One region of the Paenarthrobacter sp. NPDC057981 genome, then DNA from elsewhere that is predicted to be linked to it. Evidence: riboswitches for the same ligand, from Rfam matches in the RefSeq annotation. Region 1 holds a riboswitch; each other region holds the start of a gene.

Region 1 (9,747 bases):
ACGGCCGAAGAACATGTACGCGAGCAGGATGCCCAGGCCCGGGCCGGGGTTGGCTTCGAGCAGGAAGAGGATGGACTTGCCCTGCTCAAGGGACTGCTGGACGCCCAGCGGAGTCAGCACACCGTGGTTGATGGCGTTGTTGAGGAAGAGCACCTTGGCGGGCTCAATGAAGATGCTTGTCAGCGGGAGCAATCCGTTGTCCACCAGGAACTGGACTACGTTGCCTGCGCCCTTGCTGAAGCCGGCGACCAGCGGGGAGATTCCGTAGAAGCCCAGGAGGGCCAACGCGGCACCCCAGATACCCGCGGAGAAGTTGTTGACAAGCATCTCGAAGCCCGGCCGGATCTTGCCGTCCCACAGTCGGTCGAGCTGCTTGATGGTCCAGCCGCCAAGGGGACCCATGATCATGGCACCGATGAACATCGGGATGCCGGCGCCAACAATGACGCCCATGGTTCCAATGGCACCCACGACGCCACCTCGGACGTCATAGACCATCTTGCCGCCGGTGTACGCGATCAGCAGCGGCAGGAGGTAGGTAATCATGGGCCCAACAAGGCCCACGTTGGCAACACCTTCGGCGTTGGTACCGAAGCCGCCAAGCTGGGGCACTGGGAGGTAGCCCTTTTCGATGAACAGGGCCGTGATCAGACCCCAGGCGATGAAGGCCCCGATGTTGGGCATGATCATGCCGGAGAGGAATGTACCGAACTTTTGGACACCAACGCGCAGGCTGGTGCGGGGCTTCGCAACGGTCTCTGTTGCCATGTGAATTCCTAACGTGTGTCCCGCGGCGGCGCGGGGTCAGTCGATATAGATCGAGAGAGAGCAGCTAGGAGCTGCTGGAAATGCGGTGAAGCCACTCAAGGAAGAGCTTCAGTTCAGAGCTGGACAGTTGGTCTGAATGCGAGGCCTGCAGTGCCGCATTCAGGGCGATTGCCGCAACAACTACCGAGGACTTACCGGAGTCCTCCGCTGCGGCGCCACGGGCTGTGTCCGTGGAGACGGCGAAAATCATGGAATCCCGGGTCATCGTTGAGAGCTCGAGGTTCCGGTCTTCCACCGGTTCTGCGATCAGCATGAGCGTGACGCCCACGTTGGCCGCCAGGATGCTGCGTGCTGCTTCGCGGGGCGGCACGTTGATCTGACCGGCTATGGCGGCTTTGTTCAGCATCTCTTCCAGGAGCGCTTCGGCATCGGCCACGATTGCCGGGCGGCTTTCCGGCCTGATGTTGCCGAACATCACCAAGTACAGGTGGGGTTGGGTCAGCCCGAACTGGACGTGGTTGTCCCACATCCGCCGGACGTCTTCCAAGGGCTCCCCGGACGGTGCAAAATCCCGCTCCCCTGCCACGTACTCTTCGAAACCGGCTGAGACGACGGCGTCAAACAGTCCTTCTTTGTCACCAAAGTGGTGGTAGAGCGTTGGCGCCGTGACCCCGGCAAGCTTGGTGATCTGGCGCGTCGAGACCGCTGCCCCCTCCGAATTCGCCAGCAATTCGGCCGCTGCGCGAAGCAACCGAATTTTCGGCGGAAGCTGGTCATCGAAACTCATAACCGCTACCCTAGCACCTATAGCATTGCTATATGAAGTAGCTCACAAGGAAATTTTGTAAGCTAAATTTGCAGGCTCCCGGTGCCGTCGCCGGCGGGTCTTGACCGACAAGCAGGAACAGAGGATTCAGTGCAGAATTTCCAAGGAGTTGGGGTTAGCCCTGGCCGCATCATCGGTTCCGTCCGCCAGATGCCCAAGCCGGTGAGTGAGCCGCCGTCGGGCGAACGCCTCGCCGCGGACGTCAGCCCGGAAGCCGCCGTCGCAGGCCTGAAAGCTGCGGCGCAGTCTGTCCACGACGAGCTGAAAGGCCGCGCGGACAGCGCCTCCGGCGACGGCAAAGCAGTCCTTGAGGCCACCGCGCTGATGGCCAAGGACACCATGCTCCTGAAGTCGGCGGGCAAACTCATCAACGCCGGAACCTCTGCCGAGCGCGCCATCTGGGAAGCCGGCGCGTCCGTCTCCGAAATGCTGCACAACCTGGGCGGCTACATGGCCGAGCGCGCCACGGACGTGCTTGACGTGCGCGCGCGCATCGTCGCTGAGCTCCGAGGCGTCCCTGCTCCCGGCATCCCGTCCTCCGACACACCCTTCATCCTGGTGGCCGAAGACCTCGCGCCGGCAGATACTGCCACGCTGGACCCGTCCAAGGTCCTCGCACTGGTCACCTCGGGCGGCGGCCCCCAGTCCCACACCGCCATCATCGCCCGCTCGCTCGGCCTGCCCGCCGTCGTCGCAGCCCATGGCGTGGACGACATCGCGGACGGAACCGAAGTCTATGTGGACGGCGCGGCCGGTTTCGTGGCGGTTGAACCAAGCGAAGAACACCGCTCGGCGGCCACTGCCTGGGCCGAAACCTCCGCAACGCTCGCCGAATTCGACGGAAACGGCACGACGGCGGACGGCCACTTGGTGCCGCTCCTCGCCAACGTCGGAGGTGCCAAGGACGCCGTGGCTGCGGCGGGTCTCGGAGCGCAGGGTGTTGGCCTGTTCCGCACCGAGTTCTGCTTCCTTGAGCGGGATACCGAGCCCTCAGTGGACGAGCAAGCCGCAGCCTACAAAGCGGTGTTTGATGCCTTCCCCGGCAAGAAGGTGGTCCTTCGCACGCTGGATGCAGGCGCCGACAAGCCCCTCCCCTTCCTCACGGATGCCACCGAACCCAACCCCGCCCTGGGCGTTCGCGGCTACCGCACCGACTTCACTACCCCCGGCGTCCTTGAGCGCCAGCTTAAGGCCATCGCCCGGGCCGCGTCGGAGTCGGAAGCCGATGTGTGGGTCATGGCGCCCATGATCTCCACCGCAGCCGAAGCCGGACGTTTCGCTTCGCTGTGCGCCGCCGCCGGAATCCAGACGCCGGGTGTCATGGTGGAAGTTCCCTCCGCTGCACTGACCAGCGCCACCGTCCTGCGTGAGGTGGGTTTCGCCTCCTTGGGTACCAACGACCTCACCCAGTACGCCATGGCCGCCGACCGCCAGCTCGGCCCCCTCGCAGAACTGAACACGCCCTGGCAGCCCGCGGTGCTGCGGCTCGTCCAGCTCACTGTTGAAGGAGCGGCACAGGAAGGCGCTGGCCGCGAAGGCGCCAACAAGCCCGTGGGCGTCTGTGGTGAGGCAGCCGCGGACCCGGCCCTCGCCGTCGTCCTGACCGGTCTTGGTGTCACCACACTGTCCATGACCGCGCGCTCCTTGGCTGCCGTCGGGACAGTGCTGAAGACCGTCACGCTGGAGCAGGCACAGGAACTTGCCCGCCTGGCGTTGTCCGCCCCGAGCGCCAACGAAGCGCGCGAGTGGGTCCGGGCCAAGCTCCCTGTTCTCGAAGAACTCGGCCTCTAACCCGATCTACCACCAGGAGGAACAATGCCAGAACGCACAGCAACCGTAGCCAGCAGCTCGGGCCTGCACGCCCGGCCCGCCGCCCTGTTCGCCGAGGCCGCGGGCGAACAGCCGGTGGACGTCACCATCGCCATGCAGGGCCAGCCCGAAGATGAAGCGATGGACGCCGCCAGCATCCTGTCGCTCATGACCCTTGGCGCCGCCAAGGGCGACGTCGTGGTGTTGCGGGCCGAGGGTGAAGGCGCCGAGGCAGCACTGGATGCCCTGGTGAAGCTGCTGGAAACGGACCTGGACGCGGTCTGACAGCCCGAAGTATCCGTAACAGACGGTAGGAAACTTCTGTCCGGCAGTGTGGTGTCGACATGGCGTGCCGCCACGCAAGGTCATGGCAGTACTTCCTTCGTCATGGGGGAAGGTTCTGCGTCAGGCGCTGGTTTGCCCTGGAAAACCCGGAGCATTGGAGACCAGAATGACCACACTCGCGTCCACCCCCACCGACCCCCTGGACCTCGTCGCAGCCCGCTACGGCGAGGAACCATCCGTCCGGCTTGGAACCCTCAACCCGACGATCGAGCTCCTCTTCCGGCACCGTTCCGTCAGGCAGTTCGAGCCGACCCCCGTGGACGAAGCGACCCTCACGGCCCTTGTTGCGGCGGGCCAATCCGCTGCGACATCGTCCAACCTGCAGACGTGGAGCGTCATCGAGGTCCGCGACCCTGGGCACAAGGACGCCGTGGCCCGGCTCGCCGGGGACCAGGACTTCATCCGTGAGGCCCCGGTGTTCCTGGTGTTCATCGCGGACTGGGCCCGGAACCGGCTCATCGCAGAACATCGCGGCGAGCCGACCGAAGGCGTTGACTTCATCGACAGCACCCTGGTTGGCGTGGTCGATGCTGCCCTTGCCGCCCAAAATACGGTGGTTGCTGCGGAATCGCTGGGCCTCGGCACCGTGTACGTCGGCGCCGTGCGGAACCACTTGGAGGAGTTGTCCGAGCTGCTCGGACTTCCGGCCGGTGCCTTCCCGGTAGTGGGACTGGCGATCGGTTACCCGCACCCTGAGGCTGGCGGCAGCATCAAGCCGCGGCTTCCGCAAAGCGTCGTGCGGCATCGTGAGCGCTACGCCCTCCCCGACAACGAGGCACTGGCGAAGTACGATGCCACACTCCACGCCTACTACCGGGCCCAAGGCGAACCCCGTGGTTGGATCGACGCAGTAGTACAGCGGGTGCGCAGCCGACTGAGCCTGCATGGCCGCGACCGGATCCGTGGCGTACTTGAGCGCCGCGGGCTGCCGTCGCGCTAGGAGCACATGTGCCGCGCTAGGCTTCTGCCATGGCATTGATAGCTCCCAGGGTCACAGCGGGCCTCCCCGCCGACGACGCCCGGAACTTGGCGCGGTCCCTCAACGACAGCGAAGACATCACGGTGTTCGTGGACGGCACGGTCCATCGGCTGCCCGACGCTGCGCGGGACGCCGTCGTCGACCTCTTGGCGAGACTGGGGCGGGGCGAAACTGTGACGGTCAGCAGCGTGGAGGAAATGCTCACCACCTCGCAGGCGGCGGAGCTCGCCGGGATCTCGCACACCTACTTGCGGAACATGACCGACCGCGGCGAGATTCCTGTGGAGTACAGGGGAACGCATCGCCGGATCCGGCAGGCAGCCATCATGTCCTGGCTGGAAACGCAGAAGCGCAAGCAGGCTGAAACCCCTGCCGCGGAGGCCGCAAAAAGCGAGTGAAAGTGTCCGAGTGATAAGGATCAAGCAACGATCCCAGCCAACAGGCGGGCACCCGTAAAGGCCGGGGTTACGCTTGATCGGTGGGCAATTTCAAGGGGTGGCATATCGTGGCTGGTTTGGCCGCGTTGTCCCTTGCCATACCCCTGGGCTCAGCAATGGGATTGAACTTTGTGGCGACGTTCATGTTTGCGTGCACAATGTTCGTCGCGGTGACCATGTGGACCGAATCGAAAATCGCACGACGCCGGGAGGCCGCCGATGCGGCGGCCGCACCCGACGCTTCACATCCGGCAGCGGACCCTACCGAATCGGACGACGCCACCCGGGAGTAATCGCCCCCGCGCCGGATGCGGTTCAATAGCGGTATGCCTTCAAGAATCCCGCACATGGTTTGGTCCGCATGACCGCACTGCTGTCTGCCGACGTCGAGGTCCTGGGCCTGACCGGACGCATCCTGTGGACGAAGGGCACGCCGTCGCCAGGCACTGCGCCGGAAGCGACACCGGCCTACGTCCTCATCCACGGCATTGGCGTCTCGCACCGGTACCTGGCACGGTTGCACGCCGTGCTCGCTGCGAGCGCACCCACCTACTCCCTGGACCTGCCCGGTTTCGCCGGGACGCCGCGGCCGGACCGGCAACTCCAAGTGGAGGACTACGGCGCGTTCATTGCCGAAGCCTTGGCAACGCGCGGGATCGACTCATACATCCTGGTGGGCCATTCCATGGGGGTGCAGTTCGCCATCGAGGCGGCCCTGCACCGTCCGGAGAGTGCACGCCAGGTGGTGTTGATGGGTCCTGTTGTGGACTCCCGACACAAGAACGTCATGCGCCAGTCGATTGCCCTGACCCTGGACGGGATACTCCGAGAGAGCCCCTCATCCAACTGGATCGTGTTCACGGACTACCTTCGCTGCGGGGCGCGCTGGTACTTCACCGAGCTGCCCGTGATGATGAAGTACCCCACGGAGAAACGCCTGTCCCGGATACAGGCCCCGGTGCTGGTGCTCCGCGGTAGCCGCGACCATGTGGCCGGACCAGAGTGGTCGCTCCGGCTTTCGCGGGCAGTGGCGCAGGGACGCCTGGTGGAGATTCCCGGGGTAGGGCACGTAGCCCAGCACATGCGGCCCAAGGCCGTGGCGGATGCCATCCGCAGCTTCGTCACCGCCACAACGCAGCACCGCTGAGGACTGACGCACGACGACGGTACTCACCCGGCTGCCCCTTGTTGGGCGCCGCCGGATCAGGCTAGGCTGGCGGGGCAAGCGGATTAGTAAGTTTGCTTACGAAAGGATGCATCATGACCAGCTATGACCCGGAAGACGATCCCCGGACGTTCGGCGTGAGTGGCGCTACCGGCCCCATCGACACCACGGCCGAGGCGGACAGCATCCACGAAGATCCCGATATGCGCCAGGACGAGGACGACGATCCCGCCGCCTCAGCCAACCCTGATCCCTTGGACGGAAACGTCACAGGACTCGAGCCCGGCGGAGGGGTACCCCCGGGCGAAACGCCTCCTGCCGAAGGAAGCATGAGCAGCGACCAGGGGCACGAGGAGTAGTACCCGGCTACGGGAGGCTCAGTATCTCCCCGAGGTCGTACTCCGCAGGCTCCTCCAGCTGCGAATACGTGCAGCTTTCCGGGGTCCGGTCCGGCCGCCACCGACGGAATTGCGTCGTGTGGCGGAACCGGTCGCCCTCCATGTAGTCGTACGCCACCTCGATGACCAGCTCAGGGCGGAGGGGAACAAAGGAGAAGTCCTTGCCTGCGCTCCACCGGCTCTGGGCGCCGGGCATCCTGGACCCACCGGCTTCCTGGTTGGCCCACTCACCCCAGGGGTGGTCGGCAAACTCCACTTGATACGGCTCGAGTTCAGCCACCAAGGCCTCCCGCTTTGCCATGGGGAACGACGCCACGACGCCGACGTGATGCAGCCGCCCCGAGTCGTCGTAGAGCCCCAGGAGCATCGATCCCACAACTTTCGCGGTCTTGTGCCACCGGAAGCCGGCCACGACACAGTCGGCTGTCCGCTCATGCTTGGTCTTGAACATCACCCGCTTGTTCGGCTGGTAGGTGCCGTCGAGCGGTTTGGACAGCACGCCGTCGAGTCCTGCTCCTTCAAGCTGCACGAACCATTCCCTGGCCCGCTCCAGGTCCGTCACCGCCGGCGTGACGTACACCGGCGGCTCAGCGTTGGCGAGGGCTTTCTCCAAGGCCGCGCGCCGCTCGGCGAAGGGCTTCCCCGTGAGATCCTTATCGCCGAGGGCAAGAAGGTCGAACGCCACCAAGGACGCCGGCGTCTTCTCCGCAAGCATCCGCACCCGGCTGTCCGCGGGATGGATTCGCTGCTGCAACACCTCGAACTCCAGCCTGTTGCCCTGGATCAGGATGATCTCGCCGTCCACCACGCACTTGTCCGGAAGGTTCTTCTTCAGCGCCTCCACCAGCTCCGGGAAGTAGCGGGTCATGGGCTTTTCGTTGCGGCTGCCCAGGATGATCTCGTCCCCGTCCTTGAAGACGATGGTCCGGAACCCATCCCACTTGGGCTCATAATGCCCAACATCGGGGATGTTCGGGACAGACTTGGCGAGCATGGGCGAAACGGGCGGCATCACAGGCAGGTCCATAGCTCATGTCTACCGGCCAGTAGGCGCCCAAGGCTAGTGTCTGCGGACTTTGGATCGCCCCGGCGCCAGCCCCGAAGCCTAAACGGTAGCGCCCTCCCAGCGCGGCGGACGTACCGCCCGTTACATTAATGTGACTTTACTTTCCGGCTACTGTACGGTCGTAGGGCGACCCGAATCTCCGCTGGGCCGCTTCTGGATTGACGCCGGGCTCTGCCGCAATCCAGGATCCGCCAGACCCGCGGCAGAGACGGGGGACCCACAGTTTCCCGGGCTTGTTTTCTCCACAAGCCCTTGGGGTGAAGCCGCAAACGCGCGGCCGGACGGCCTCGTCCGAACCCGACAGCTAACCTCGCAGGCGTTGAGAGGCACAACCATGTCCCCAACCATGGATAACTCGCGCCGCGCGCAACTCGAACGCGAGCGCACCAAGCCAACCGGACGCCGTCGGGCCCAACCCAGCGGACAGGTCACCGGTACAGAAAGTACGACGCCGGAACCCGCCACTGCGGCGATTCCCACCACTGCGTCACCCACGACAGAGGCACCCGCGGCAGTCGCTCCCACCACGCGCGCCGCCGCGCGTGCCGCTGAGCGGGAACGCGCAGCCCGCGCAGTGATTGAGCCAGCCGAAACCCCGGCAGCGAAATCCGTGCTCCCGGAACCGGCGACCGCGGCCATCCCGGTGGTCGAGGCCGCCCAGGCCGCAGCCCCGGCGTCAACTACGCCCGGCCCTCCAACGTCCGCGATCCCCATCGTCCAGCGGGCAGACCCTGCCCAGCCCGCGGACATTGCCCGGTCCGTGGATACGGTCCAGTCCGTGCGCCCCCAGCAGGCTGCACCGGTCAAGCAGGATGTTCCAGAACCGGCCACCGCGGCCATTCCCGTGGTCGCCGCTGCTGCAGCCAAGACCCCTGCCCCCCTTACTGCTGCAAGCCTTGGTGCGACGTCGGCATTCGGCCGCGAACCCCAGGCTGTCCTGCGGAAAGCCGCGTCAGTGAAGCACATGAGCCAGCGCATGGCAGTTGTTGCCGGCGCGCTGGGACTCGCGCTGACCGCAGGGTCCGTGGGCCAGGCCCTGCATCTGCCCTTCTTCGGCCAGGAAGCACCCACAAACCAAGCCGGCGGCAGCAACGCCGACCGCCAATCGGGCTCGGCCTTACCGGCGCCACGGACGTCCTACACCACAGCTTCCGCACCGTCGTCATCGGGTTCAGCCTCGTCCGAAGCCGGCCAGCCGGCAACGGTCCCGGAGGCACCCGCGGCGGTTTCGCCGTCGTCGGTCCCTTCACCGCACGTTTCCTTGGCCGCGCCGGTCTGGGTACCATCGGCGGCTGCCCCGGCTGCTGCACCGCCCGTGGCCTCGACGCCCGCGCCCGGAACGACTCCGGCCCAGCCCGCGCCGGCCCCCAGCGACGTGCCGTCGGACACGGTCACCACGCCTCCGGCCACGCCAACGCCAACCACCACGCCCACTCCCACCACAACTCCTACGCCGACGCCCACGCCGACGGAGACCTCCAAGCCGCGGCCCACTGGCAACCCGAACACGCCGAAGCCGCAAGCATCCACCTTGGAATCACTCCTTGGTGCCGCCAGGGATGTGCTGCAGTGAGCATCCGCTTGCCCCGCACCACAGTCCACACCGGATGGCACGGCCGGTACTGCAGCAGCAGCCGAACGTCCACGTTCCGACGCCGAAGGGGCCGCTGGAGTTGCCAGCGCTTAAGGCGTTCCTAGCCAACACTGAGGCAGGCACCCACGCCGGGTGCCTGCCTCATGTGGTTATTGGCCCCTGATTCAAAGGACCCTCAGATCCTTGGCCTGCCTGCCCAGCGCCGCGCTTTGAGGGCAGCATGCAGCTCGAGCCTAATGGCACCATTGAGCGGATCAGCACCGATGAGCTGGCGGATCCGGCCCAGCCTGTTGTAGATGCTGCTGCGGTGAAGGTGAAGTTTGGCCGCGACATCCTGGACGGCGCCGTCGTTGTCGTAGA
Region 2 (9,747 bases), on a different contig from region 1:
GAGAGCAGGAAGATTCCGGCGGCCAGCCAGATCGTCCGGGCACCCATCCTGGCAATGGCGGCCACAATGGCGGCGAGCAGTGCCGAGTAGCGCAGGACATACTGGCCGTTCATCACGTGGAAGACGCCCGCTTCACGCTGGGCTTCAATGGTGTTCTGGAAGTGGAAGTATCCTGCGAAAAACAGCTGTGCGAGTGCTGACAACAGGACGATTGCGGAAATGACCAAGAGGGCTTTGCGCATGGGGAATCCTCTGGGAAATAATCTCGGATTCTTCTAGGCCTGTGAACCGTCGGCGCCCTGGCTGCGGGCTTCCCCCACGGCCGGCGGCTGGCCGCCGGACTGCCTGGACCAGGGGCAGCCGCATCGGGCGGAGAGCTTCACTAGGAATCGTAAATTCGTTGGAGGGCAATAGCAAGGGTCCGCAGGTGCATTCCCCCGGCCAATCTACTGCTCCTGCCCTACGTCCTTGCCGATGTCCTTGGCATCCATGATGCGGTAGGCGTAACCCTGTTCGGCCAGGAACCGCTGGCGCTTGGCGGCAAAGTCCTGATCCAGGGTGTCCCTGGCGACCAAGGAGTAGAACCTGGCCGCGCGGCCGTCCTGCTTTGGCCTGAGCAGTCGGCCCAGCCGCTGGGCCTCTTCCTGGCGAGAGCCGAAGGAACCTGACACCTGGATGGCTACGGATGCTTCGGGGAGGTCGATGGAAAAGTTGGCCACCTTGGACACCACGAGAGTCTGGATCTCGCCTTTGCGGAACGCGTCAAAGAGCTTCTGCCGGGCCTTGACGCTGGTTTCGCCCTTGATGAGGGGTGCGTCCAAGCGCTCTGCAATTTCGTCCAGCTGGTCAATGTACTGTCCGATCACCAGCAATTGCTCGCCTTTGTGGACGGCAACCAGCTCTTCCACCAGCTTGGTCTTGGTCTCGGACGTTGCACAGAGGCGGTACTTGTCGGCGTCATCGGCCATCGCGTACGCCACGCGTTCGTCCCGGGGCAGGTCCACGCGGACTTCGACGCAGTCCGCGGGCGCGATGTAGCCCTGGGCTTCGATGTCCTTCCAGGGAGCGTCGTAGCGCTTGGGTCCAATGAGGCTGAAGACCTCGCCCTCCCGGCCGTCCTCACGGACAAGCGTTGCGGTGAGGCCAAGCCTGCGCCGGGCCTGCAGATCCGCTGTCATGCGGAAGATCGGGGCAGGCAACAGATGGACTTCGTCATAGATGATAAGTCCCCAGTCGTGCCCGTCCACGAGTTCCAGGTGCGGATACAGGCCGCCACGCTTGGTTGTCAGGACCTGGTAGGTGGCGATGGTGACCGGCCGGACTTCCTTGACGGAACCGGAGTACTCGCCGATTTCATCCTCCGTCAGGGAGGTCCTCTTGAGGAGCTCGTCCTTCCACTGCCGGGCGGAAACAGTGTTGGTCACCAGGATCAGGGTGGTGGTGGAGGACGTCGCCATTGCCGCCGCCCCCACCAGCGTTTTGCCCGCACCGCAAGGAAGGACGACGACGCCGCTGCCGCCGGCCCAGAAGTTCTCCGTGGCCAGCTTCTGGTACGGCCGCAGTTGCCAGCCGCTTTCGTCAAGCATGATGAGGTGCGGTTGCCCATCGACGTACCCGGCCAGGTCTTCTGCAGGCCAGCCGAGCTTGAGCAGCAGTTGCTTCAGTTGCCCCCGCTGGGAGGAGTGCACCACCACGGTTTCGCCGTCGATCCGCGGCCCGAGCAGGGGAGCAATCTTCTTTGCCCTGATGACTTCCTCCAGCACGGGGTAGTCATCGGTGCGCATCACCAGGCCGTGCTGGGGGTCCTTCTCCAACCGCAGGCGTCCGTAGCGGGACATGGTCTCTTCGATGTCGATCAGCAGGGCGTGCGGCACGGGGAACCGTGAGTACTTCAGAAGGGTGTCCAGCACTTGCTCGGCGTCCAGCCCCGCGGCGCGGGCATTCCATAAGCCCAACGGCGTGAGCCGGTAGCTGTGCATGTGTTCGGGGGCGCGCTCCAGTTCGGCGAAGGCGGCAATGGCATGCCGGGCTTCGGTGGCGAGCTCGTGGTCGACTTCCAACAGTATGGTCTTGTCACTTTGTACGATCAGCGGACCGTCGTTCACAGCCTGATCCTCACGTTCACAGTTGAATCCTCACTTGGGCACCCAGTGGGCGCGGTTTGGCGACCAGCGCTGTTGTCATGAACGCAGTTCTCCGGCGGGTTCCACATCGATGATCCGATGGATGGACAACACCCGTTCAGTGTCCTTGGCGGGGTCGAACACCCGTACGCGTCCACCGGAGACGGATACAGGAACAACCGTTTCGGTGTTCGCATTCCCCAGGCTGTCCACCACGTTCATGGTGACGGCCTGCTTGAGCCGGATGGCAGTCTGCAGGGTCTCAAGCCCCAGCTGAGTGGATGCTTCGCCCGTTGCCTCGGCCGGGACGGCACGATGCTGCCGAAGAACCACAAGCTGCGCCTCGACGTCGTCGTCCGGCGGAGCCGTCCGGGGCGCCGTATAGACAGGCCGCGCGCTCCCCGGCACCGCTGTGGTCCGTTTGAAACGAACGACGGCGGGTTCGGCGTCCTGCACGGCGGGTGAGAGGCCCAGCTCGCGCAGGACACGGGCCGTTTCCCGGGGGCTGGCCGATGACGTGAGCACGGTAGGGGCAATGCGCACCAGGCTCAAAACGGAGGTCCGGGCTTCCTCCAGGAGCTCGGAAATGGCAGATTCATCGTCGCTTTGAATGAAGCTGGCACTGGTCCCGACGCGTAGCCGGCCATGCCGGGACGCAGTGTCCTGGATGAGGTACGCCAGAGGCTGGGGCACGTCCGTCGCCGAGTGCTCACGGAGGAAGGCCAGCAGCGATTCCGCATCCTGTCCGGCGTCGAGGGCCCTGCGGATGGTGGTGGCGGAGAACCGGTAGATCGACGCCGGACCCTGCCCTTCGGCGTCGGCCATCAGCTGCAGCGTCCCGCTCAGCTCCGGCGCCAGGTAACCTGGGGCGACGGCTGTCAGGTCAGCCTGCAGCAGGATGTGGTTCACAGCGGCCGGGAGGTGTTCGCCAAGGATGGTCATGGCTGTTTCCGGCTGGGAAGCGGCGATGGCAGAGCCCAGCTGGGTCAGTGCGCCGGAACCCATCAGGCCCAGCAATGCTGCCTCTTCGAGAATGCCGCGCACCAGGGAGCTGAAGCGCCGCGACATCCTCGGCTGGGCCCATTCGGCCCGCTGCAGGACTGCCCTGGCATCGAGCACAGGAGCCTTGCCGTCCGGAGCTGCCGCCTCGACTGTCAGCTCGTTAAGAATCTCAAGGACTCTTCGCCGGACCACCGGGGCATCGGGCCGCTGCGCCTCGGCAGACAAAGCGTTGATGGTGGTGCCGGCAGCGCCATGATGGGCAGCAGAGGACGAAGGACCCGTGAGCGGCTGCCCTACCAACGACGGGGCGCGCTCGCTGGCCAGCCAGGCATTGACCAGCCACAACCACTGCTCCTGCCGGGGCAAGGTGAGCCATTCCAGGGATGGCGGCTGGATCCAGGTGGAACTGTCCACATCGAGCCGCAGGAGACCGGACAAAGCACAAATCTCGAGCAGGACCGCGGTCTCGTGCACTCCCAGGCGGACCGACTCAGCAAGGCGCCTCAGCTCCCTCACGCCGACCCCGCCGCTCCTGAGCGTGGACAGGGGCTGCTCGCGAACCGCGAACAGGAGCTCATTGGTCAAGCGCAACGTTTCGGCGATGGCGCCCATGGCGGCATTGCGGCGTAGCGCCGCGCTGGTGTGGCCCAGTTCCGGTACCGGCGGCGACAAAGTGAAATCGTCAATGATCGCACCGCCGCGCAACGCAAGACCCACGCTGTGGGGCAGCTCCACGTGGCCGGCATCCAGGGGCACCAGCAGGCCGCGAGCCAACAGCCAATCGATAGGCCCGACGTCGTGGCTTTCGTGACTCACGGACGCCCGCCGTTGGGCCTGGGGTACTGCGCCCATGGCCCAGCTGCCGAACTTGTCCAACAGACCAACCGTCCGCTCCGGAGCGGTGGACAGGATGGCGCGGAGGTTCTCCGGAGTGGAGGTCCAGCGTTGGAGTGCCAGTGCGGCATCCATGGGCGTGCTGGCCGGATGGATTCCGGCACCGCTCTGGTGCAGTTCGGCCACCAGGTGGACTACCCGCTGGGCGAATGCCGGCTGCGTGCGGACAAGTTCCGTGTAGCTCCTGCCCAGCCCAGCCGGGTAGATACCGATCACGTCCTTGAGGCTGCCCACCGGGAGATAGAAGCGTTGTCGCGAGGTGGCTGGTGGCGAGCCTTGGGGTGGGTCCGCCCGGTGGATCAGGGCCAGCTCCTGCAGCTTGGCGAGGATCGGGTCCAGGGCAGAAAGAGTGGACCCGGCAATGACCTTCTTCAAACCGGCCGCCGAGATGCTGTGCCCGGTGTCTGCATTCGTGCACAGGTGCAGGGTTTCGAGAACCTGCATTTCCGGCTTGTTCAGCCGTTCCAGCGCCCGCTGGACGCTGACCCGGGCGCTTGCCCGTGCAGCCAACGCGGCGAAGTCCGGCGCCATGGGGGAGATGAGGTCCGGTCGCGCGGCAAACAAAGCCCGCAGCGAGTTGTCGCTGCGCGCTTCCAGTTCCTTGCTGAGCGCGCGAATAAGGGACATCAATCCAACGTTACCGCCCCCGGGCCGCTCCTGCCCGTCCCCGGCAGGATGGTGCTACTGCCGGCGGCGTTGACGGACGGAGTCGAGCACCAGGACCACCGCGAGCAGGAAGGCCACAGGCAAGCCGTAGAGGGCAGCGGACGTAACCCAGACGGGCGCGGCGCCGCCGTTGTAGGCCACCGCGATGACTGCGGCCACAGCGGCCAGGGAAAGGACGGTGATGGCAGCGGCGACCATGATGAGGGGGCGGCGGTAACCCGGGGAAGTCATGGCATCAACGCTAGCAGCAGCCTGACGGGAGTGGACGGGTCGCGCACATGACGCAGTACGTTGCCGGTGCAGGGCGGGACAAAGCGGGAATAGGGGGTCCGGCAGGATAACCTTGAAGGAACAGACCAACACGGACCGGGTTGTCACCCTCGATCCCGCAGCTATCTGCGGATGCGGTAGCGGCCCGGCGTGTCTCCCACGCAAGAACGAAGAAGGTTGATTACGTGCCTACCGGCAAGGTCAAGTGGTATGACAAGGAAAAGGGCTTCGGCTTCCTCGCGGCTGAAGACGGCCAGGAAGTCTTCCTGCCCAAGACGTCCCTGCCCGCGGGTGTAACCGAGCTGAAGGCCGGTACCCGGGTGGAGTTCGGCGTGGCGGACGGTCGCCGCGGTGCACAGGCACTGGGCCTTCGCGTGCTGGAAAAGACCCCGTCCATCGCCAAGGCCAAGCGCATGAACGCCAAGGACCTTGCCCCGATGGTGCAGGACCTGGTCACCGTCCTGGACAACCTGTCCGGTTCCCTGTCTTCGGGCAAGTACCCCGATGGCAACAAGGCCAAGGCCATCAGCATGGCGCTGCGCAAGGTTGCCGACGAGCTGGAAGCCTAGGACTGCCATGACCTCGGAATCCGCACAGGAAACTACGCCGGCCACGGATGCCCTGGGTAACACCGGGGCTGGTCCTCGTGGTGCCCGCACTCCTGCCACCGGCGAAGCTTCCTCGCGGAAGCCTGCGGCCGCCAAGCCACGCGCCGGTCTGCCCATCTGGCGCACCGGCAAGCCGGATGCATTCCTGGCTGCCGCCGTCGATACTGCCCGAAAGGCAGTAGAGGGCATCGCAAATCCGGGGGAGGTGGGGGCACACCTGGGCGCCAAGTCGGAAGGCGACCGGATAGTCACCCACCTGTTCGAGTCCAAACTCGCTGGCTATGGTGGCTGGCAGTGGTATGCCGTGGTGACGCGTAACTCGCGCTCCAAGATCGTCACGGTGAGCGAGCTCGGCCTGCTGCCGTCCGAGGATTCCATCCTGGCTCCGGAATGGGTGCCGTGGGCCAAGCGCGTCCGCCCCGAGGACGAAACTCCGTTGGTTGAGGAAACCGAGGGTGACGTCTCAGAGGAGTCCGTGCAGGCTGCCGAGGACGAGGCCATCGGCCCCTCCGAAAACGAGGACGACGACGAACCGGAAGACTCCGAGGCAGAGGACGCGGCCGGGGACACTGACGAAGCCGGGGCTGAATAGGCACTGCGGAAACACTTCGCCGCCGCCGGAAGTTTCGGCGTCGAAAGCGGCTTGGCCGCGCCGGCATTAAACGAGGGAGCCGCCCGGGAATAACCCGGGCGGCTCCGTCCAACTCAGCGGGTTACTTCTTCAGTTCACCCACGACGTAGTCGATGCTGGCCAGGAGGGCGGACACATCGTCCGGTTCGATGGCCACAAACGTGGCGATGCGCAGCTGGTTGCGGCCGAGCTTGCGGTAGGGCTCGGTGTCCACCACGCCGTTGGCCCGCAGGACCTTGGCGATGGTGGCGGCGTCGATCGAGTCGTCGAAGTCGATGGTCGCAATGACGTTGGAACGGTCCTCAGCCTTGGCGACGAACGGCGTGGCGTACTCGGATGCTTCGGCCCAGGAGTAGATGCGGCTGGCTGAATCGGCCGTGCGCTTGCTGGCGAAGTCCAAACCACCGTTGCTGTTCAGCCACTGCACCTGCGCGTCCAGGGTCACCAGAGTGGACAGGGACGGGGTGTTGTACGTCTGGTTCAGCTTGGAGTTGTCGATGGCGGTCTGCAGGTTCAGGAAGTCCGGAATCCAGCGGTCGCTTGCGTTGATGCGGGCGGCGCGCTCCAGCGCGGCGGGGGAGAACAGACCAAGCCACAGTCCGCCGTCGGACGCGAAGTTCTTCTGCGGTGCGAAGTAGTAAACGTCCGCCTCCGCTACATCCACGTCCAGGCCGCCGGCGGCGGAGGTCGCGTCCACCAGGACGAGCGAACCTTCGTCGGCGCCCGCGACGCGCTTTACGGGAGCGGCGACGCCGGTGGAGGTTTCGTTCTGCGGCCAGGCGTAGGTGTCGACTCCTGCTTCTGCCTGTGCCACGGGGCGGGTGCCCGGTTCTGCCTTGAGGACGGACGAGGCATCAAGGAACGGAGCCTTGTTGGTGGCGGCAGCAAACTTGGAACCGAATTCGCCGAAGGAGAGGTGCTGGGCCTTCTTCTCCACCAGGCCGAATGCGGCGACGTCCCAGAATGCGGTGGAACCGCCGACGCCGAGCACGACTTCATAGCCCTCAGGAGCACGGAAGAACTGGCTCAGGCCCTCGCGGACGGAACCCACCAGGTTCTTGACCGGGGCCTGGCGGTGGGAGGTGCCAAGGATGGTCCTGGAAGCAGCAGACAAGGCCTCGACTTGCTCCGGGCGGACCTTGGACGGTCCGGCACCGAAGCGGCCGTCCTTGGGCAGCAGGTCGGCGGGAATGGTGATGCTGTTGTCGCTCACGGTGGCTCCAATGTGTATCGGTCAAAGATGGGAGGTGGCAGGTGGCATCAACTGCCCCTTCGACTCCCCAATTCTGCCTGACGAGGCGTGCGCGCAGGAACCTGCGGTTGTCATAGTCCGCCACGTGGAACGCGGACCGACCGGATGCGACTGGAATGCGACAGGGACACCGCGGAAAATTATCCGGAGTAATTCCAAATAAGCTAAGCTGGGAGCTGGCGTTCATGGGCGGCGGTGGCACCGCTTGCCCCGGCATGGGACGCGGTACGGTGGAGATTACGCAAGAAAACTGCGTTCGAGGAGAGCTGAGCTGGATGACGGATCTGATCGATACCACTGAGATGTATCTTCGGACCATTTTGGAGCTTGAAGAAGAAAACATTGTGGCGCTCAGGGCCCGTATTGCCGAACGGCTGCGGCACTCCGGCCCCACAGTCTCGCAGACCATCGGCCGCATGGAGCGCGATGGCCTGGTGATCGTCTCGAACGACCGCCACCTGGAACTGACCGAGGTTGGACGTAAACGCGCCACCGAAGTCATGCGCAAGCACCGTTTGGCCGAGCGTCTCCTGGCCGATGTCATCGGTCTCGACTGGGCCTACGTGCACGATGAAGCGTGCCGCTGGGAGCACGTGATGAGCGAACGCGTCGAACGCCGCCTCTACGAACTCCTTGAACACCCCACCGAGTCTCCTTATGGCAATCCGATTCCCGGACTGGAAGCGCTGGGCGGCCTGACCGGCCAGCAGTTCCCCAGGATCGACGTCAACCTCCTCCAGGCCATGGACGGTTACGCTTCGGATTCACGCGTGGTCATCACGAGGCTGGCCGAGCCCATCCAGGTTGAGCCCGAACTCCTGACCCAGTTGGACGAGGGCGGGATCCGTCCCGGAGCGCCGGTGTCCCTTGAGCGGGTTGGCGAATACATCTCGGTCCGTGTGCCCGGTATCGAAGGCGCCTTGGAGCTTCCGCCGGAAGTTGCCGCGCACGTCTTCGTCTCCCTCAACTGACCAGCCGCCTCCCGGCGTCGAAAATTCACGTGTCAAACCTCACTTTCGCGCTGCCCGCGCGCGTGTGACCTGCACTTTTTTGGAAAGAGTGATAAGGGGCCGCCGCCGCGGGCGCGTTTTCTGTTGATAACGAATTTATTACCGAGGGTCTTAATCCCCTATAGTTATCTACTAGCGCTGATACCAAAGCGTTACCTGATCCGGAGCCGAGCTCTGCCAGCGGATTGGGTGAACCACCACCACTGGCAGAGGCGGGGGAACCACAAGCGGCTGTCTAAAGAAGCAGCCTTGGGGTGAAGTCCGCAGCAGAAGTGCCCACTTACGCAAGTCTCCCTTGGGATACCTGTGTGCCGTGAGTGCTTTGTGCGGACCGGGTCTTTGAACTCTCTGACCCGAATCCGACAGCTAACTTCGCAGGCTTTTGAGAGAGGAACAGAGTTTGACATCGCAGAACGTCAGGGGCCGCCGCCGCGCGTCCGGCCCCGCTACTGAGCTGCGGCCAGCCCGCGTTGTATCGGAGATCCGGCCGCGCGACACCGAACGCCAGGTGCGCCGCCGTAAGAGCCCGATGCGCCAGGTTGCCGACTTTGCCGCAGCAAGTGGCGTCGGGCAGAAGGCCGGAGTTGCGCTTGCCGCCACCGGCCTTGTCCTGACTGTCGGGCTGCCGGCTACCAGCCCCGTCATGGCCACCTCGGAATCGGGCCAGACCGAATCCGCCCTCGCCGTTGGCGGGCCCGTGGGAAGCCAGCCCGAGGTTTCCGCGGCCGCATCGGCCAAAATCGACTTCAGCCGCGCGGCCGTCGCCACCGCCGCCGACCCCGATGGAAAGCTGAAGCAACTACTCAGCGCCCAGTCCGCCGGCAGCATCCAGCGGGCTTCTTCCCTGGGAACCCTGGGCAGCCCCCTTGACTCCCTGGTCACGGCATCGCCCTTCGGTTACCGCGTCAGCCCCCTGACCGGTGGCACGGGTGACTTCCACCGCGGGCAGGACTTCGTGGCCCAGTGCGGCACGGCCGTTCATGCTGCAGCCGCAGGCAAAGTGACCTTTGCCGGATGGCACGAATACGGCGGAGGCAACCGCGTTGTGGTGGACCACGGGAATGGCCTGGAGACCACGTACAACCACCTGTCCTCGTTCAACGTCCAGGTGGGCCAGACGGTCAACCGTGGCGACACCGTCGCCCTCAGCGGCACCACAGGCGCCTCCACCGGCTGCCACCTCCACTTCGAGGTCCAGGTCAACGGCGAAGTCGTCGACCCCATGGGCTGGCTCTAAGCCACCTGATGGTCTTCTCTCGCATTGATGACACCTCTCGTGACCTGAATGTGA
Region 3 (9,747 bases), on a different contig from region 1:
CCCCAAACGCTGACTCCCCCGCGTTGCGAGGCCCGCTCTGCGGCCTTACGGACGGCTTACACGCGCAGAGCGGGCCTCACAACGGGTGCGCCGGGGCGCTTCCGGGAGGCGCCCAGCACCGCCGTCGCCACACCCAGAAGCAGGATCACGCCTCCCGTGATTTCGGCGGGCGTCGGAATTTCGTTCAGAACCAGCCATGCGGCCGTCATGCCCACCACCGGGACCAGGAGCGTGAAGGGCACGACGTCGGAACTCGGGTACAGTGACAACAGCCGGTTCCAGATGCCGTACCCCACCAAGGACGCGAACAGTGCGGTGTACACGGCGCTGAGGACGGTAGCGGGCTGCAGGTCGGTGAGCGTTGCCCACACGACCCCCGGACCATCCACCACCAAGGACAACGCGGCCAGCGGAACCGGCACCACGGCACCGGACCACACCACCAGGCCCAGTCCGGAGGCTGCTTTCGAATGCCGGGCCACCACGTTTCCCACTGCCCAGGACAGGGCTGCAGCCAGCACGATCATCAGCGGAAGAACCGGAGCCACGGCACTTCGTCCGACCGCCACCACCCCCAGTCCCACGATGCCCAGCACCACGCCAAGCAACTGGCGTCTGCTGGGCTTCTCCCCCAGGAACCGCGCCGCAAGCAGGATGGTGAACAGGACCTGCGCCTGCAGCACCAGCGAGGCCAAACCGGCTGGCATTCCGAGTGCCATGCCCAGGTAAAGCAGGCCAAACTGCCCCGCGCTCATAAAGAGCCCGACGCCGGCAATCGCCTTCCAGCCGACGTCAGGTTTGCGGATGAAGAAGATGAACGGAAAAACGACGAGCAGGAAGCGCATGGCCACGAAAAGCAAAGGTGGGACATCACGGCCGTTGGAGTGTAGCCCGAGGTCGATGGCGACGAAATTGACGCCCCACAGGACGGCTACAAGAACAGCGAGGAAAGAGTGGCGAAGGTTCACCACTACACTCTGACGCTCTTTTGGATGAAGCACCAGCATTGAATTCAGCATGAAACCACGTAGATTTGCTTCATGATCGATATTTCGGCTCTGCGGGCCCTGGTCGCCGTGGAGCAACACGGCTCGGTAGTAGCGGCCTCTGATGTCATGGGCTACAGCCCCTCCGCGGTGTCGCAGCAGATCAAGAAACTCGAAAAGCAAACAGGCGTTGCCGTCCTGGAGCGAAACGGCCGGGGCGTCCTGCTGACGGAACGGGGCCTGGCGCTGGCAGGTTACGGCCGACGGATCATGGGCGAACTCGAGGAACTCCAGGCGACGTTGCTGGCCGATCCGGCCAAGCCATCCGGGCTGTTGCGGCTGGTGGCTTTCTCCACGGCATGCCGCGGACTGGTAGGACCGGTCCTCGGGCGCATGGCCGCCAGCCACTCCGCCTTGGACATCACCGTCCTGGCCGAGGACCCGCGCGAAGCCGTGCAGCGGGTCGCCTCAGGCGAAGCGGAACTTGCGGTGGTCCACAACTGGAATTCGGTCCCGCTGGTGATCCCGGAGAACCTGGTGCACGAAGACCTCTGCATCGACCAGGCCGATGTCCTGGTCAACAGCACACACGCACTCGCGGGGCGGACCGCCGTCGAGCGTGAAGACCTGCTGGACGAGACCTGGATCAGCACCCCGGCGGGGGCCATCTGCAACGAGGCCCTCCTGCAGATCTTTGCGGGGCTGGGCCGGGTGCCTGACATCCGCGTTTACGACCCCGACTTTTCCACCCACATCGCCATGGTGGAACAAGGCGTGGCGGTCGCTCTGGTCCCCCGGCTGGGCAGGCCGCCGCTGCCGACAGGCATCGTGGCTATCCCCGTGGTCAAACCCACCCAGCAGCGTTCTGTTGGCATTGTGTATCGGAAAACCATGACGGCAAGCCCCAACATCAGGCATGTTGTCCGCTTGCTGCGGGAGGCAGCCGCGGAGCAACTGGATCACTAGCTGGCGCTAGTGCCGTGGCACCGTGAAGTGCGTCAGCCGGGCATCCTGCCCATCGAGCTCTGCCCAGGACTTCTCTGTCTCCATGACTGTCAAGGCACTGGTCGGGTACCGGGTGGCGGCATCCATGTAGGCGTCGTGGTCGGAGTCGCGGGAAGCCAGGTGCATGGCGAGGTCCTGCACGCCCGGCATGTGCGATATCACCATCAACGTTGTCACGGTGTCAGGAACGTGGTTGATCACTGTCAGCATCCGGTTGGCCGAGGCGGAATACAGCCCGTCCTCGAGCTTGGGTGTGGGTGCCTTCTCCCCCAGTTCGTCGCACACCCAGGTACATGTCTGCCGGGTCCTCAGGGCAGAAGAACAGAGGATGAAATCGGGAACTACGCCGTGCTTGAGCAACCATTTCCCGGCGAGCGGCGCTTCGCGATGACCACGCTCCTCCAAGGGACGCTCGTGATCCGGCACGCCCACAGGCCAGTCCGCCTTGGCATGGCGCATGATCACGAGTCGCTTGATGTGGTGGTCGCTCATGCAACAACCCTATAGCCGCGAAGGCACATGCTCACTGGCCGGACAAGCGGAAAGGCGGCACGTCCCGATAGCGCCGTTGTTGCTGGGCCCACGCCGCCCGGATTCCCTGACCGAGCTTGCGAGGTGAGGGAGGCGGTGGGGAGGAACGAGCGCAGGCGCAGAGAAATGTGCCGCCTTTCGGCAGTCAAAAGATCAGATCGAGTATTCCGGAGCGGCCCAGACGATGACCTCGGGGTGCTCGTAGAAGCGGTAGCCCTGCCCGCGGACCGTACGCACGGTGTTGGCCAGGCGGCCCAGCTTTGAACGGAGACGGCGGATGTGGACGTCGATGGTGCGCTCGTTCGGCACTTCTTCGGCGTTGCGCCACAGGCCCTCAAGCAATTCATCGCGACCCACAGTGCGCGTCCCGTTTTCGACAAGGTAGTTGAGGAGCTCGAACTCCTTGAAGGTCAAGTTCAGCGACTCGCCATCCAGGTGTACCTCGCGGCGGGCAAGATCGATCAGCACACCGGAGGGACGGGCCTCCTGCTGGGGCGCCGGACGCGGAGCTTCAGCACGCTGGCGGGAAGCCACGGTGGGGTCGCCGAAGGTGGAACGTACGACGTCGAGGGCGGAGCCGGGTGCCCCGGCGGGGGCGACGGCGACGGCCGCGTAGCTCTCGGCACCGGTCACCAGGGACTGCGCATAGGCGCGGATTTCCTGGGCGAGCTTTGCAATGGAAGTTCCAGCCGCGGCCGCAGTCTCTTCGTCAATGCCCATGTAGAGCACGAAACCACGGGCCACGTTGTCGTTGGCAACGGGGCGCAGCCTGTCCGAGTGTGCGATCACCGGGGTGGGGGCGGTAATGGGTGCCGGCTCGGTGGTGGGTACTGCACGCAACTGGCCGTAGGAGTTGGGGTTGTAGCCCTGGGGCACATAGCCGGGAGCCTGCTGGCCGGCACCCTGCGAAGCAGGAGAATAGCCGGGGCGGTTGCCGAAGCCGGGGCGGAGCCCCGCGTTCGATGCGGCCTTGTTGGCGTTACGGACGGAGATGTGGACGTATCCGGATGCAACTGACATGGAGTGCTTACCTCAAAAGTGAATAGCCGTCATCGCGGCTTCGAATGCTGAGTGTCCCCGCAATGAGTTTGGGGAGGGGCGCCCAACGCTGGGCTAGGGGGCGAATGCCTGAAACTTCTTGGGGTGGAAAGTTAGGCTTGCATTCGACAACAGCGGTCATCATGGCCAGCGGGTGTGCTGGACCAGGTTGCTGCGGCTGCAGGTGCTGTTGAGTTCTTGTTCACATTGGAAGTGTGCAACGTAACAAAGGCAACACGCAAGTAACAAAGCTCAGAACCGTCCACATTTTGAGACGTAGAGGTCTATTGTGCCGCAAATCACAATTCCGCAGAGTCCTGAATTGAACGCCGCGAGATTCGGAGTATGGAAGAAATATTCGCCTTCCAGTGAATTTTCTTCGGCCGATGAGGCATGATTCGCACCTTAAGGAACACCAAGCCTTCCCCTGCGGAATCTCACGATCTGAAACATGTGTTGTCCAATCGGCGCCTGAGCCGATCTCGATTTTTTTGGCTGAAATCTGTTAAAAGCGGCGAAATCGGGCTCGGCAAGCACCCGTCTTCTCAGGACGTCGTCCCTGAGCCGGACGTGGAGCCCTGCCCGGTTGACGACGTTCCAGTGGTCAACCGCACAGATGTAGCGTCGTAGCTGTCCCCACTCTTGGAAGCCGAGACCCGGACCGTGGCACCGGACGTTATGTCGGCCACGGTCAGGTTGCTGGACGTGCTGCCACGCTGCCGCGTTCCTTGCGCCACGGCAGTGTCCGGGCCGAGGACGTATGTTCGCGTGAATCCATCGGTACTCTTGACGGTCAACGAGTTCGAAGAGACCTCGCTGACAACTCCCACCTGATCGGCCATGGACACGTACTCGTTGTCGCGGAGAATGACGTATTCCGAATGGATGGCGGCGTTCAAGCCCCCTCCGAACCCATCGGGTGCCATCCCGCCCATCTGACCGGGCATTCCCTGGCCGGTTCCGCCCTGGCCGGTTCCATTTTGCCCTGTTCCGCCCGGCCCCAGTCCCTGTCCAGGTACGGTCTGGCCCTGCTGCCCACCCAATCCACCGGCCTGGCCCAAGGGAACGTTGGCAGCATCCGCAGAGCCTGCATTGCCCAGGGAGTAGAAGCCGGCGGCGGTGCCTGCCGCGACCACCACGGCAACACCGGCCACTATCAGCGTCCTCTTGAGGGTCCACCGGTTTTGCGCGCCCGTCCTGTCGTTGGCCACGGGCGATGCCCCCCAGCCGGACCCGGACGTTTCCGAAGACGGCGCGCCCCACCCTCTCGACGGCCCGTTGCTGCCCGGCTGGCTGCTTTGGGCCTGACCGGCCTGGGCCTCGCCCCAGGCCCAGGATGATCCGGGGTTGGGGGCGGCGGTTTCGGAAGGCTGCGGCCATGCGGCTTCCGGCTGCGGGTTGGCGGGGGTCGGCCCCTGCTGTGGCTGAGGCCCCGGGGTGTGGGGGAACTGGTGGTTTTCGGGGTATTTCTGCTCGCTCATGGTGGTCTCTCTTGTCTGTGGTTGTCCGAATACGCCCAGCGTCGGTGCCGTGGCTGTGCGGAAGCTGTGTTGGGGAGCAGTTGCTCCTGTGACCTGCAAATTCCTGTGTGTGCGGACTCCCACCTCGCTAGTGTTGACTTCACAGGGTCCTCACAGGAGCGGCTCAGCGCCGGCAAACCAGCAGAATGGAGAGTTGTCACATGGCCTCCCCGCACTCCATGACAAACAACCTTCCCCAGCTCACGCACCCGGACGGCTCGCCTATCCGCGCCTTGGTGGTTGACGACGAGCCGAGCCTTGCCGAGCTCATGAGCATGGGCCTCCGCATGGCCGGCTGGTCAGTAAGCGTGGCCGCTGACGGGCCCGAAGCCGTAAAGGTCGCCAAGGAATTCCGCCCCGACGTCCTGGTGCTTGATGTGATGCTCCCCGGTTTTGACGGCGTGGAAGTCCTCAACCGGATACGGGCCTTCGCCCCGGAAGTGCCTGCCCTGTTCCTGACAGCCAAGGACGCGGTGCAGGACCGCATTGTGGGTCTGGCGGCCGGAGGCGACGACTACGTCACCAAGCCCTTCAGCATGGAGGAAGTGCTGCTTCGCCTGCACAGGCTGGTCCAGCGCTCAGGTGTCGCTGCGATGGACACCGCTGAGCTCGTTGTGGGCGATCTGACCCTGAACGTGGACACCCGGGAGGTGACCCGCGCCGGGGAGGACATCACCCTGACGGCAACCCAGTTCGAGCTCCTGCGCTATCTCATGGAGAACCCGAAACGGGTTGTCAGCAAGGCCCAAATCCTGGACCGCGTGTGGGACTACGACTTCGGCGGCCAGGCCAACATCGTGGAACTCTATATTTCGTATCTACGCAAGAAGATCGAAGCGAACCACCCGCCGATGATTCACACGGTTCGCGGAGCCGGCTACGTCATCAAACCTGCGGACTAGGCCTTGAGCACACTCTCGGGGATTGCCAGGAGCCCGCAGCGCAGTTGGCTCAATCCCTCCACATGGCATCTACGCACGCGTTTGGTCCTGGTGGCCATGGCTTTGCTGGTGGCCATTTGCGGTGCAGTCGGGCTGGTCAGCTACGCCTCGATGGACATGGTTTTCAACAAGCAGCTCGACAGGCAGCTGGAACAGGCGTCGCGCCGCGCTGACGACTTCGGCAGGCCGCCGTCGAGCTTTCCGAATTCGCCAACAGGGCGCCCGGACCCGCTGGAGGCCCGCGGGCAGGCGGCCGGCACGCTGAGCGCCCGAATCGATGGATCAACGGTGCGCAGCTCCGGGCTGATTGACGCCGGGGGCAACCGCGTGTCTTTGTCCGCCGCCGACGAGCAGGTCCTCCTGGCGCTGCCGACGGGCGACCGTCCCGTGGACCGCTCGCTGTCCAACGGCGACTACCGGCTCATGGCCGTCAAAACCAATTACGGCGACGTGATCGTCACGGGCCTGCCACTCGCGGACAAACAGACTGCAGAGGCTTCGCTGGTCTGGACCATGGTGCTGGTGTCACTTGGCGGCCTGGTGGTGATCGGGCTGGTGGGAACGGTGATCATCCGTCGCACCATGCGGCCCCTGGAGCAGCTCTCCGAGGTCGCCACCAAGGTTTCACGACTGCCTCTCGACGCCGGCGAGGTGGCACTTGCGGTGCGTGTACCGCCGTCGGCCTCCCATCCCGGAACTGAAGTGGGCAGCGTAGGCCACGCCCTGAACCAGATGCTGAACAATGTCTCCAGCGCGCTGGAGGCCCGCCAGGAAAGCGAGACAAAAGTGCGGCAGTTCGTGGCCGACGCCTCGCACGAACTGCGGACGCCGCTGACGGCCATCCGTGGCTACACCGAGCTGCTGCGGATGACCGAGAACTTCACCGACGACGGCAGGAAGTCCCTGGCCCGGGTCCAGAGCCAGTCCGAACGCATGACGACGCTGGTGGAGGACCTGCTGTTGCTGGCAAGGTTGGACGAAGGCCAACCGGTGAAGGTCACGGACGTGGACCTGACACAGTTGGTGATCGAGACCGTGAGCGACGAGAAAGTCATGGCCCCGGACCACATCTGGCAGCTGACCTTGCCGGACGAACCGATCACGGTGCGCGGAGATGCCACGCAGCTGCATCAGGTATTGGCCAATCTCCTCTCCAACGCCCGCAAGCATACGGATCCCGGAACCACGGTGGTCACCGGGGTGATGCTCTCGGCAGACGGCAGCGCAGTGGTTACCGTAACGGACAACGGGCCCGGCATTCCCGGAGATTTCCAGGGCAGGATTTTCTCCCGGTTCGCCCGCGCCGATGCCGCAAGGTCGGGATCGGAAGGGACGTCCGGCCTGGGCCTGTCAATCGTTGAATCCATCGTCGAAGCCCACGGCGGAAGCGTGGAGGTGACGTCCAAACCTGGACGGACGGAGTTCGCTGTCCGGCTACCGGCCGCCAACAGCAACCGCGCATAGCGAAACCGGCAAGGCGACTCACCGGCGTCGTGATCTCTGTTACCTAAATGTGACTTCTGCGGAATCGTCCTGTACCGTCGAAAGGGTGGGTCGCTCAAAAGGGCCCGCATCCGGGATGCGCCGAGCTCTGCCACTTCCCGGAGTCCGTTCTTACTCCGAGGCAGAGACGGGGGACCCAGAGTCTCCGGGCCCAGGCATTCGCCGGCCCTTGGGGTGAAGCCGCAGCATGACGCGCGGCCGGATGACCTCATCCGAACCCGACAGCTAACTCCGCAGGCGCTGAGAGGTAATCACACATGTCTGAATTTAACGATCAGACGCGCCCTTCCGCGCGTCACCGCGACCAGAACGACTCCCCGTTGAAGAAGTCGCAGACCGTCCTCAAGAAGGCCGCCCGTGAGGGCAAGTCCGGCAACCGCATGCCCGTGGTGGCCGGCGTTATTGCCGCCGCGCTGGGCGTTGCGTCCCTCGGAACGGCTGCCAACGCCGCTCTTAACCTTCCCGAGGCAAGCCGCGTTGCCGAGACCCGGACCGCCGTCGAGGCCAGCAACGCCAAGGCCGCTGAGGAAGCCGCCGCCGCCAAGAAGGCCGCTGACGAAAAGGCTGCTGCCGCCAAGGCCGCCGCAGACAAAGCAGCAGCTGACAAGGCCGCAGCCGACAAGGCCGCTGCGGACAAGGCAGCGGCCGACCAGGCCGCCGCTGCGCAGGCAGCAGCTGAGAAGGCCGCTGCCGATCAGGCCGCAGCAGAAAAGGCTGCCGCTGACGCAGCCGCCAAGCAGGCAGCCGACGCCGCTGCTGCCGCCGCCGCAGAAGCCGCAGCCGCCGCAGCAGCCCCCAAGGCTGTTGACGACCCCGCTGCTGCCAAGGCCTACGCTGCCAGCATTCTGGGCAGCTACGGCTGGAGCGCCTCCGAGATGACGGCACTGAACACGCTGTGGGAGAAGGAATCAGGCTGGCGGACCACTGCCACCAACGCTTCCAGCGGTGCATACGGTATTGTCCAGTCGCTCCCGGCCGGCAAGATGGCTTCTGCCGGTGCGGACTGGCAGACGAACTACCAGACCCAGATCAAGTGGGGCCTGAACTACATCAAGGAACGCTACGGCTCCCCGTCAGCTGCCCTGGCCTTCCACCTGGCCAACAACTGGTACTAAGCCAAGAGATTCACTGAAAAGCCGCTCCCATTCCGGGGGCGGCTTTTCGCGTGGAAGAGGCCCTGAACACTTACACAGTCGCATCACAGCTTCCGCCTAAAGCCCTCACAATCGGCGGCCCCACTGTGAATGCATGACGCTCATAGATCCCGCCACCAGTGCGCTGCCGAACCCCGCCCATGCGGGGACCTTCGCCGCTCCTGCCTTGCCCCACCGGCAGCCGCGGCGTTCTCCCGTGGATACGCGGACCACGGTCCCTGTCCTGGACGTCACCATTCCCGTACACAACGAAGAGACCGACCTCGAGGAATGCCTGCGCCGCCTGCACGGGCACCTGGTGGAGACGTTTCCGCATACGTTCCGCATCACGGTGGCGGACAACGCGAGCACGGACAACACGCTGAAGATCGCCGAGCGTCTGGCCCGCGAGCTCCCTGAAATCGTCGTCATGCGCTTCGAGGAAAAGGGCCGGGGCAACGCCCTCCGCCAGGTCTGGCTCGCCTCGCCGTCCCCGGTGCTCGCCTACATGGATGTGGATCTTTCCACTGATCTTGCCGCCCTGGCGCCCCTGCTGGCTCCACTGATCTCCGGCCACTCAGACCTGGCGATCGGCACCCGGCTCTCCCGCAACTCCCGCGTAGTCCGCGGGCCAAAGCGCGAGTTCGTCTCCCGCAGCTACAACGTCCTCCTGCATACGTTCATGGGTGCCCGTTTCTCTGACGCCCAATGCGGTTTCAAGGCCATCCGGGCAGACGTCGCCCGCAGGATCCTTCCCCACACCATGGACAACGCCTGGTTCTTCGACACCGAACTCCTGGTCCTCGCCGAGCGCTGCGGTCTCCGCGTCCATGAAGTCCCCGTCGACTGGACGGACGATCCCAACTCAAGTGTCGACGTCGTACGCACCGCCCTCGCCGACCTTCGCGGAATGGCGCGCCTGACGCGCGACCTCGTCACCGGGCGCATCCCCGTCCCCGAACTGCGCGCGGCTCTGGCCCGCGGTCCGTTGCTTGCTTCATCGCGGACCTCCGAATCGACCCCACGCGCCAGCCTGTTCGGGCAATTGGTGCGCTTCGCGTTCATCGGTGCGGCCTCCACAATCGCCTAC

What was found. Region 1 has a riboswitch for cyclic di-AMP ahead of ACFVSI_RS18935 (hypothetical protein). Riboswitches for the same ligand answer to the same signal wherever they lie in the genome.
Region 2: linked by a shared signal. The riboswitch ahead of ACFVSI_RS18575 (M23 family metallopeptidase) and the one ahead of ACFVSI_RS18935 (hypothetical protein) in region 1 are both predicted to bind cyclic di-AMP.
Region 3: linked by a shared signal. The riboswitch ahead of ACFVSI_RS08550 (hypothetical protein) and the one ahead of ACFVSI_RS18935 (hypothetical protein) in region 1 are both predicted to bind cyclic di-AMP.

The regions. Positions count from the first base shown of each region.
Region 1 is NZ_JBHVQI010000027.1:45,713-55,459, forward strand. Features, by position in the region: gene ACFVSI_RS18885 (PTS mannitol transporter subunit IICBA) at 1-768, opposite strand, end outside; gene ACFVSI_RS18890 (TetR/AcrR family transcriptional regulator) at 833-1,555, opposite strand; gene ptsP (phosphoenolpyruvate--protein phosphotransferase) at 1,685-3,385, shown strand; gene ACFVSI_RS18900 (HPr family phosphocarrier protein) at 3,410-3,688, shown strand; gene ACFVSI_RS18905 (NADPH-dependent oxidoreductase) at 3,855-4,688, shown strand; gene ACFVSI_RS18910 (helix-turn-helix domain-containing protein) at 4,718-5,125, shown strand; gene ACFVSI_RS18915 (hypothetical protein) at 5,206-5,457, shown strand; gene ACFVSI_RS18920 (alpha/beta fold hydrolase) at 5,526-6,311, shown strand; gene ACFVSI_RS18925 (DUF6480 family protein) at 6,425-6,688, shown strand; gene ACFVSI_RS18930 (ATP-dependent DNA ligase) at 6,696-7,754, opposite strand; cyclic di-AMP (ydaO/yuaA leader) riboswitch at 7,973-8,124, shown strand; gene ACFVSI_RS18935 (hypothetical protein) at 8,128-9,366, shown strand; gene ACFVSI_RS18940 (PucR family transcriptional regulator) at 9,563-9,747, opposite strand, start outside.
Region 2 is NZ_JBHVQI010000026.1:40,942-50,688, reverse strand. Features, by position in the region: gene ACFVSI_RS18615 (hypothetical protein) at 1-242, opposite strand, end outside; gene ACFVSI_RS18610 (DNA repair helicase XPB) at 447-2,105, opposite strand; gene ACFVSI_RS18605 (helicase-associated domain-containing protein) at 2,181-4,646, opposite strand; gene ACFVSI_RS18600 (hypothetical protein) at 4,701-4,916, opposite strand; gene ACFVSI_RS18595 (cold-shock protein) at 5,141-5,524, shown strand; gene ACFVSI_RS18590 (DUF3027 domain-containing protein) at 5,532-6,155, shown strand; gene serC (phosphoserine transaminase) at 6,277-7,407, opposite strand; gene ACFVSI_RS18580 (metal-dependent transcriptional regulator) at 7,722-8,417, shown strand; cyclic di-AMP (ydaO/yuaA leader) riboswitch at 8,612-8,852, shown strand; gene ACFVSI_RS18575 (M23 family metallopeptidase) at 8,857-9,693, shown strand.
Region 3 is NZ_JBHVQI010000006.1:89,991-99,737, reverse strand. Features, by position in the region: gene ACFVSI_RS08590 (hypothetical protein) at 1-13, shown strand, start outside; gene ACFVSI_RS08585 (EamA family transporter) at 57-968, opposite strand; gene ACFVSI_RS08580 (LysR family transcriptional regulator) at 1,041-1,952, shown strand; gene ACFVSI_RS08575 (histidine phosphatase family protein) at 1,959-2,483, opposite strand; gene ACFVSI_RS08570 (winged helix-turn-helix domain-containing protein) at 2,676-3,542, opposite strand; gene ACFVSI_RS08565 (hypothetical protein) at 4,106-5,041, opposite strand; gene ACFVSI_RS08560 (response regulator transcription factor) at 5,242-5,982, shown strand; gene ACFVSI_RS08555 (ATP-binding protein) at 5,986-7,485, shown strand; cyclic di-AMP (ydaO/yuaA leader) riboswitch at 7,594-7,778, shown strand; gene ACFVSI_RS08550 (hypothetical protein) at 7,782-8,639, shown strand; gene ACFVSI_RS08545 (glycosyltransferase) at 8,773-9,747, shown strand, end outside.